3 regions of the Clostridium thermobutyricum genome follow, and region 1 is predicted to be linked to each of the others. Evidence: riboswitches for the same ligand, from Rfam matches in the RefSeq annotation. Region 1 holds a riboswitch; each other region holds the start of a gene.
The links. Region 1 has a riboswitch for cobalamin ahead of HMPREF1092_RS12655 (ABC transporter substrate-binding protein). Riboswitches for the same ligand answer to the same signal wherever they lie in the genome.
Positions count from the first base shown of each region.

Region 2: it holds a riboswitch for cobalamin, as region 1 does, so the genes downstream of both, HMPREF1092_RS03630 (sirohydrochlorin cobaltochelatase) here and HMPREF1092_RS12655 (ABC transporter substrate-binding protein) in region 1, are expected to answer to the same signal.
Region 3: it holds a riboswitch for cobalamin, as region 1 does, so the genes downstream of both, HMPREF1092_RS01795 (ABC transporter substrate-binding protein) here and HMPREF1092_RS12655 (ABC transporter substrate-binding protein) in region 1, are expected to answer to the same signal.

Region 1 covers NZ_KB850956.1:2,698,076-2,700,403, reverse strand. The annotation lists gene HMPREF1092_RS12665 (MFS transporter) at 1-122, shown strand, start outside; gene HMPREF1092_RS12660 (thioredoxin family protein) at 106-432, shown strand; cobalamin riboswitch at 600-772, shown strand; gene HMPREF1092_RS12655 (ABC transporter substrate-binding protein) at 877-1,797, shown strand; gene HMPREF1092_RS12650 (FecCD family ABC transporter permease) at 1,781-2,328, shown strand, end outside.
Region 2 covers NZ_KB850956.1:820,149-822,476, forward strand. The annotation lists gene HMPREF1092_RS03625 (glucose-1-phosphate adenylyltransferase) at 1-699, shown strand, start outside; cobalamin riboswitch at 829-1,015, shown strand; gene HMPREF1092_RS03630 (sirohydrochlorin cobaltochelatase) at 1,196-2,047, shown strand; gene HMPREF1092_RS03635 (cobyrinic acid a,c-diamide synthase CobB) at 2,022-2,328, shown strand, end outside.
Region 3 covers NZ_KB850956.1:411,193-413,520, forward strand. The annotation lists gene HMPREF1092_RS16380 (N-acetylmuramoyl-L-alanine amidase) at 1-1,064, shown strand, start outside; cobalamin riboswitch at 1,235-1,438, shown strand; gene HMPREF1092_RS01795 (ABC transporter substrate-binding protein) at 1,585-2,328, shown strand, end outside.

The DNA of each region.
Region 1 (2,328 bases):
CAATGGATACAGTTTTATTAATAGGAACAATTATATGTTTTGTAGGAGTTTTAATTACACTAAGTATAATTCTTAAAATAAACAAAGAAAGAAAGATGGCTAAACTTGAAGAAGTTAAATAGTAATATAGAAATTAAAGAGCTTATAAATAGTAGTCAAATAGCTATAATTTACTTTACGGGAAAGACTTGCATAGCATGTGATGTAATAAAGCAAAAAGTTGAACTTTTAGTTAAAGATTTCCAAAAGATAAAGTGTGGAGAAATTAGCGGGGAAGAGCACTTAGATATAGCAGCAGAGTATGGAGTTTTTAGTCTACCATTATTAATTCTTTATGTGGATAAAAAGGAAACTTTAAGACTTGGAAGAAATCTTAGCATGCTAGATTTAGAAAGAGATATCGAAAGATATTATAAATTAATATACAATTAATAAAAAGGAGATATATTCTTTTAGAATATATCTCCTTTTTATTTTCAAAAATTAAAATTGAAGTTATATTATAATTTTATAAGTTGTAGATAATGGGATTTATAAAATCAATAAAATGCTTTATAAGGTTATTATTGACAAAATAATGAATAAATAATAAACTATTAACGATTAGCTCATAAATGGTGTATTTTACTTAATAGGGAATAAGGTTAAAATCCTTAACTACCCCAGTAACCGTAAGGATGACGAAATCTCAAAATGTCACTGCATATAATGTGGGAAGGCGAGATAGAGGATGAATCTAAGTCGGGATACCTGCCTTTATGTGAGTACTATAGCCTTCTGAGGGTTGGGCTAAGTAGTACGTATAAATTCTAAAGAATGTATGTATTTATAAGTACTAATCTTTTACCCTAAACTGTATAAAGGGGAGAAATAATAATGAAAAAATTTAAAAGACTACTTGCTGTAATTAGCATTATGATTTTATCTTTAGTAGTTTTAGCTGGATGCGGGGATAAAACAGTTACTATGAAAGATAGAGCAGGAGAGGAGTTTACAGCACCTAAAAAAATTGAGAGAATAATATCTACTGCACCATCAAATACTGAAATATTGGTTGGACTTGGGCTTGGAGATAAAATTGTTGCAATTGATAAATATTCAGCAGATATAAAAGGATTAAATAAAGAAGTTGAAAAAATAGATTTTAGAAATCCTAATGCTGAGGCAATAATAGGTTTAAAGCCTGATATAGTAATTGCTTCTACACATAATAAAGAGGGAGAAGAAGATCCTTTTAAATTAATAAAAGAAGCAGGAATACCAGTAGTTTATGTACCAACTAGTGGAGGTTTTGATGGAATTTATGAAGATATAAACTTTTTAGCGAAACTAACTGGAACTGAAGCAAAAGGTACTGAAATAATTGATGAAATGAAAAAAGAAGTTTCAGAAATTGAAGAAATTGCTAAAAATATAAAAGATAAAAAGACAGTATATTTTGAAATAGGATCATCACCTAATTTATTTAGTTTTGGGAATAACACATTTTTAAATTCAATGATTGAAATTGTTGGAGCTAAAAATATTTTTGCTGATCAAAAAGAATGGATAAGTCCTTCACCTGAATCAGTAATAAAAGCTAATCCAGATGTTATATTGACTAATGAAACATATTTAGAAAATCCTATAAAATCTATTGAAGATAGAGCAGGTTTTAATACTATAAAAGCTGTTAAAGATAAAGCTGTATATGAAATAAATTTAAATGCATCATCACGTCCAAGTCAATATTCAATAATTGCATTAAAGGAAATAGCAAAAGCTATATATCCAAAAGAATATGAAAATATTAAATAATAAAAGAAAATATACATGGCTATGGATACCTATAGTTATATTGATTTTATGTATTGGAACTTCCATTGGAAGTTCCAATATTAATATAAAGGATATTATTAATATAATTATAAATAAGGTATTTAATGTTCCATTACCAAACAATATAAATCCACAGGACGTGGCAATAATTTGGGTAATTAGATTACCAAGAGTTTTATTAGCATTTATTGTAGGAGGAATACTTTCGGTAAGTGGAGCTATTACGCAATCTATCCTAAAAAATCCTTTAGCATCACCTTATACAATAGGTGTTTCGGCAGGAGCTTCTTTAGGAGTTGGAGTATATATAATATTAGGAATTAGTATTCCATTTATAAGTTCATTTTCATTACCTATAATAGGATTTTTATGTGGAGTTATTACTATATTTACTGTAATAATATTTTCTAATAAAGTTGATAGAGGATTTTCAAATAATACTGTAGTTTTGGCAGGAATGGTTTTATCTCTTTTTGCAAGTGCATTATTAACAACTTTAACTGCTTTATT
Region 2 (2,328 bases), 1.9 Mb from region 1:
GAAGATAGTACAATTTACTCATTTGAAGAAAAACCAAAAGAGCCAAAAAGTAATAAAGCTTCTATGGGAATTTATATTTTTTCATGGGATATATTAAAAGAATATTTAATTAAAGATGAAAGATTAAATAGTTCAAGTCATGATTTTGGAAAAGATGTAATTCCAGCAATGCTTAAAGATGATAGAAAAATGATTTCATTTTCATTTAAAGGATATTGGAGAGATGTTGGAACAGTAGAAAGTCTTTGGCAAGCAAATATGGATTTGCTTAATAATGAATGTGAGTTAAGTATAAATGATAAATGGAAAATTTCTTCTGCTAATGTACCTGATTATGATAAATGCCAAATAAGTAGAACAGCAATTATTAAAAATTGTATTTTAGGAGACAATTGCGAAATAGAAGGTTGCATTGATACAAGTGTTCTTTCTAAAGGAGTAAAAGTTGGTGAAGGATCTGTAATAGAGAATTCAGTTATACTTGAAAATACAATAATAGAGCCTCATGTTATAATAAGCAATGCTATTATAGGTGGAGACTCTATAATAAAAGAAGGTTCTGTAATAGTTGAAAGAGAAAGTATTACAGTAGTTGGTCCTAAAAGAATGGTAAGTCAGAATACTGAGCTTGAAAAAATAGAAATAGAAAAGATAAAGGATATAAAAAATAAAGAAATAGAAAATAAAATTTTAGTTTAATTAAGGAGATTAAATTAAAATTTAACCTATTTAAATATTAGAAATTTTTTATTATATTATAAATAATATAAATATAGGTATATTATAATTATATTTGAATTATTATCGATTAACATTTATAATTAAGTTAAAAATGAATAGATAAAAGGTTCTTAAATTTATTTAAGATTAAAAGGGAAAATGGTTAAACTCCATTACAGCCCCCGCTACTGTAATTGCAGACGAAACTCTAAATACCACTGAGAAATTTTCTTGGGAAGGTAGAGGATTAGGATGAAGCATAAGTCAGGAGACCTGCCTTTTATAAAACCATGCTTCGGAGGGAAGATTAGGAGAAACGGGATTTATTAAAATTAGATTTTAATAGAGTTTTCTTTTAGCACCCTTTTATAGGGTGCTTTTTTATTTTGAAATTTATAATAAAATTCTTAAAGAAATAATGGTTATACATAAATTTGTTTGAAATCTAAACATTAATAAACTAAGGAGATTAAGAATGAAAAAAGCTATTATTGTTGTAAGTTTTGGAACAAGCTATCAAGGTGCATTAAAAGATTCAATAGAAAAAATTGAAAATAGAATAGAAGAGGAATTTAAAGATTACGATTGTTTTAGAGCTTTTACATCTCATATGATTATAAGAAAGATGGATAAAGTTTATGGGATAAAAGTAATGACTCCAGAGGAAAGATTAGAAGAGCTTTACAATTTAGGATATGAAGAAGTTATAATGCAACCTCTTCACATAATTCCTGGAGAAGAATTTGATTATGTAAAAAATGTTGCTGAAAGCTATAAAAATAAATTTAAAAAAATAAAAGTTGGAAGACCAATATTTTATTATCAAGGAATTGAAGGTGTAGCTTTTGATTATACTCTTTTTATTCATTCAATAAAAGATATACTAGATAAAAATGAAAATATAGTAATGTTTGGACATGGAACTTCTCATCCAGCAAGTGCTACTTATAGTTGTCTTCAAGTTGTATTACAAGAAGAAGGATATGAGAATGTTTTTGTTGGAACTGTTGAAGGTCATCCAACTTTTGAAAGTGTAATAAAGAGATTAAAAAATAAAAATATAAAAGAAGTGCTTTTAGTTCCACTTATGGTTGTTTGTGGAGATCATGTTTTAAATGATATGGCTTCTGATGAAGAGGATTCATGGAAAAGCATATTAGAAAGTGAAGGAATAAAAGCAAATGTATTCTTAAAGGGCCTTGGAGAAATTGAAGCTTTTAGACAACTTTATGTAAATAGAATTTACGATATCATAAATGATACATATTTAGGAGTTGGTGAAACAAAGAAAGGATTAAAAAATGAAAACCTTAGTAGTGTCATCTAATTGTAGTGGAGGAGGAAAGACTACAGTAACTCTTGGATTAATGAAAGCTTTAAAAAATAGAGGGTATAAAGTACAAGGGTTTAAATCAGGACCAGATTATATAGATCCTGCATTTCACAGTAGAATAACAGGTGTAAAATCTAGAAATTTAGATCTTTTTCTTATGGGAGAAGAGGGGGTAAAAGAAGCTTTTAATAGAGGTGAAGGAGATTTTGCAATTGTAGAAGGAGTTATGGGTTTATATGATGGAAAAGGAATAAGTAGTGATTATTCAACATACA
Region 3 (2,328 bases), 2.3 Mb from region 1:
TGCCTGAGGCACAAAAGAAAAGTGTAATAAACTTAGGAAAATATTTAACTGAAAAATATAATATAAATACAATTTTAAAACATAAGGATGTTAATCCAACTGATTGCCCAGGTAAAAATTATCCTTTTGAGTATATAAAAAATGAAATATTAAAACCAGTAGAAAAACCAGTTGAGCCTCAACCAACACCACCAGTAGAAGAGCAAAATACTAGACCAATAGTTGAAAGTGATTTAAAAGTTAAATATCAAGCACATGGACAAGATTATGCTTGGCAAAATCCAGTTTATGATGGTAAATTAGCTGGAACTACAGGTGAATGGAGAAGAATGGAAGGAATAAAAATAAACTTAGAAAATGCACCACAAGATTTAGGAATTACTTATAGAACACATTCTGCATATGACAATGGATGGAGAAGCTGGAAATCTGGTGGAGAGCTTTCAGGAACAACTGGAGAAGGAAGAAGAATGGAAGCTATCCAAATAAAATTAACAGGAAAAATGGCTAAAAATTATAATATTAAATATAGAGTTCATGTTGCAGATTATGGATGGATGCCATGGGTTAAAAATGGAGAAACAGCAGGAACTATGGGACAAGCTAGAAGAATAGAAGGAATAGAAATAAAAGTTGAATCTAGTAATGCTATTGGAGTTGAATATACTGGACATGGACAAGATTATGCTTGGCAAAAATCTAAGAGAGATGGACAATTAGCAGGAACAACTGGTCAATGGAGAAGATTAGAAGGAATAAAAATAAATTTAAAAAATGCACCAGCTGGAATGGAAATTAGATATTCAACACATTCTGCATATGATAATGGATGGAGAGCATGGAAAAAGAATGGAGAGCTTTCAGGAACAACTGGAGAAGGAAGAAGAATGGAAGCAATAAAGATTGAACTTACTGGACCAGGTTCAGAATTATATGATATAGAGTATAGAGCACATGGAGCAGATTATGGATGGCAACCTTGGGTTAAAAATGGAGCTATGGCAGGAACTATGGGTAAAGGATTAAGAATGGAAGGATTAGAAGTTAGAATAGTTAAAAAATAATATAATTAAAAAGGTGAGATTATCAAATTAAAAATCTCATCTTTTTATACCTATAAATAATTTTATTAATAGTACCTTTAAAATAAATAGTAAAATAAAATTATGATATAAAAAATTTAAATACCCAGTTTGTTGACACTATTTATTTTAAATGTTAGGCTTTAAATGATGAAAATTGAACTAATTTAGGTTTTATAAGGATTTTTATTAAATTTTCTTATAAATTAAAAGGGAAGTTTGGGTGTAAATCCCTCGCGGTCCCGCCGCTGTAATAGATGAGTTTTTCTATATTATGCCACTGTCTTAAAGATGGGAAGGTTTAGAAAATACTATGACTCTTAAGCCAGAAGACCTGCCTAAATTTTTTAAACACATTATCACTACGGAGTATAGGGAGGTGTAATTAAGAAGCTTTAATTTAATAGATTAAGGCATTTTTAGTGAACTCTTTAACTAGTGTATAGTTAAGAGTTTTTTTATTTTATTAAATTTATTTTAAAGAGTTTAAAGGAGTTTTATAATGAAAAACAAATCGATTAAGATTGTATCTTTAGTTGTTATTTTAATTTGTATTATTGGAGTTTTTGTAGCATGTAAAGATAAAAAAGAGGTAAATAATACAACACAAACAGAAACAGTTGCTAAGGAAAAAGGATATCCTGTAACAATTGATACTTATAGTTATGAGGGAAAAGTTATAAAAGAAACTTTTGATAAAGCACCTTCAAGAGTTATAACAACAAATCAAACTGCAACTGAACTTTTATTAAAACTTGGATTAGGAGATAAAATTGTTGGAACTGCTTATCTTGATAATCCAATATTACCTAGTTTAAAAGATGAATATTCAAAGCTTAAAGTTCTTTCTGCTAAATATCCAACAAAGGAACAAGCTTTAGGAGTAAATCCAGATTTTATTTTTGGATGGAGCACAGCTTTTGCACCAAAAGCTTTAGGAAGTATAGAATCATGGAATGAACGTGGAGTAAATTGTTATGTTCAAAGAGATACTGCTAAGGCAGCTAGTCCATACACTGTGAATAATTTCTTTATTGATGTTGAAAATTTAGGAAAAATATTCAATATTCAAAAAGAAACTACTAACTATGTAAATGAATTAAAAGCTGATTTAAAAGCTATTAAAGATAAAACTGATACATTAAAGAAAAAGAAAAAAGTTTTAATTCTTGAAGCACCTGAAAATGGAATGTATAGAGCATATGCTACAACAGATTTAGTTGGAGATATGGTAGCTTTAGCTGGT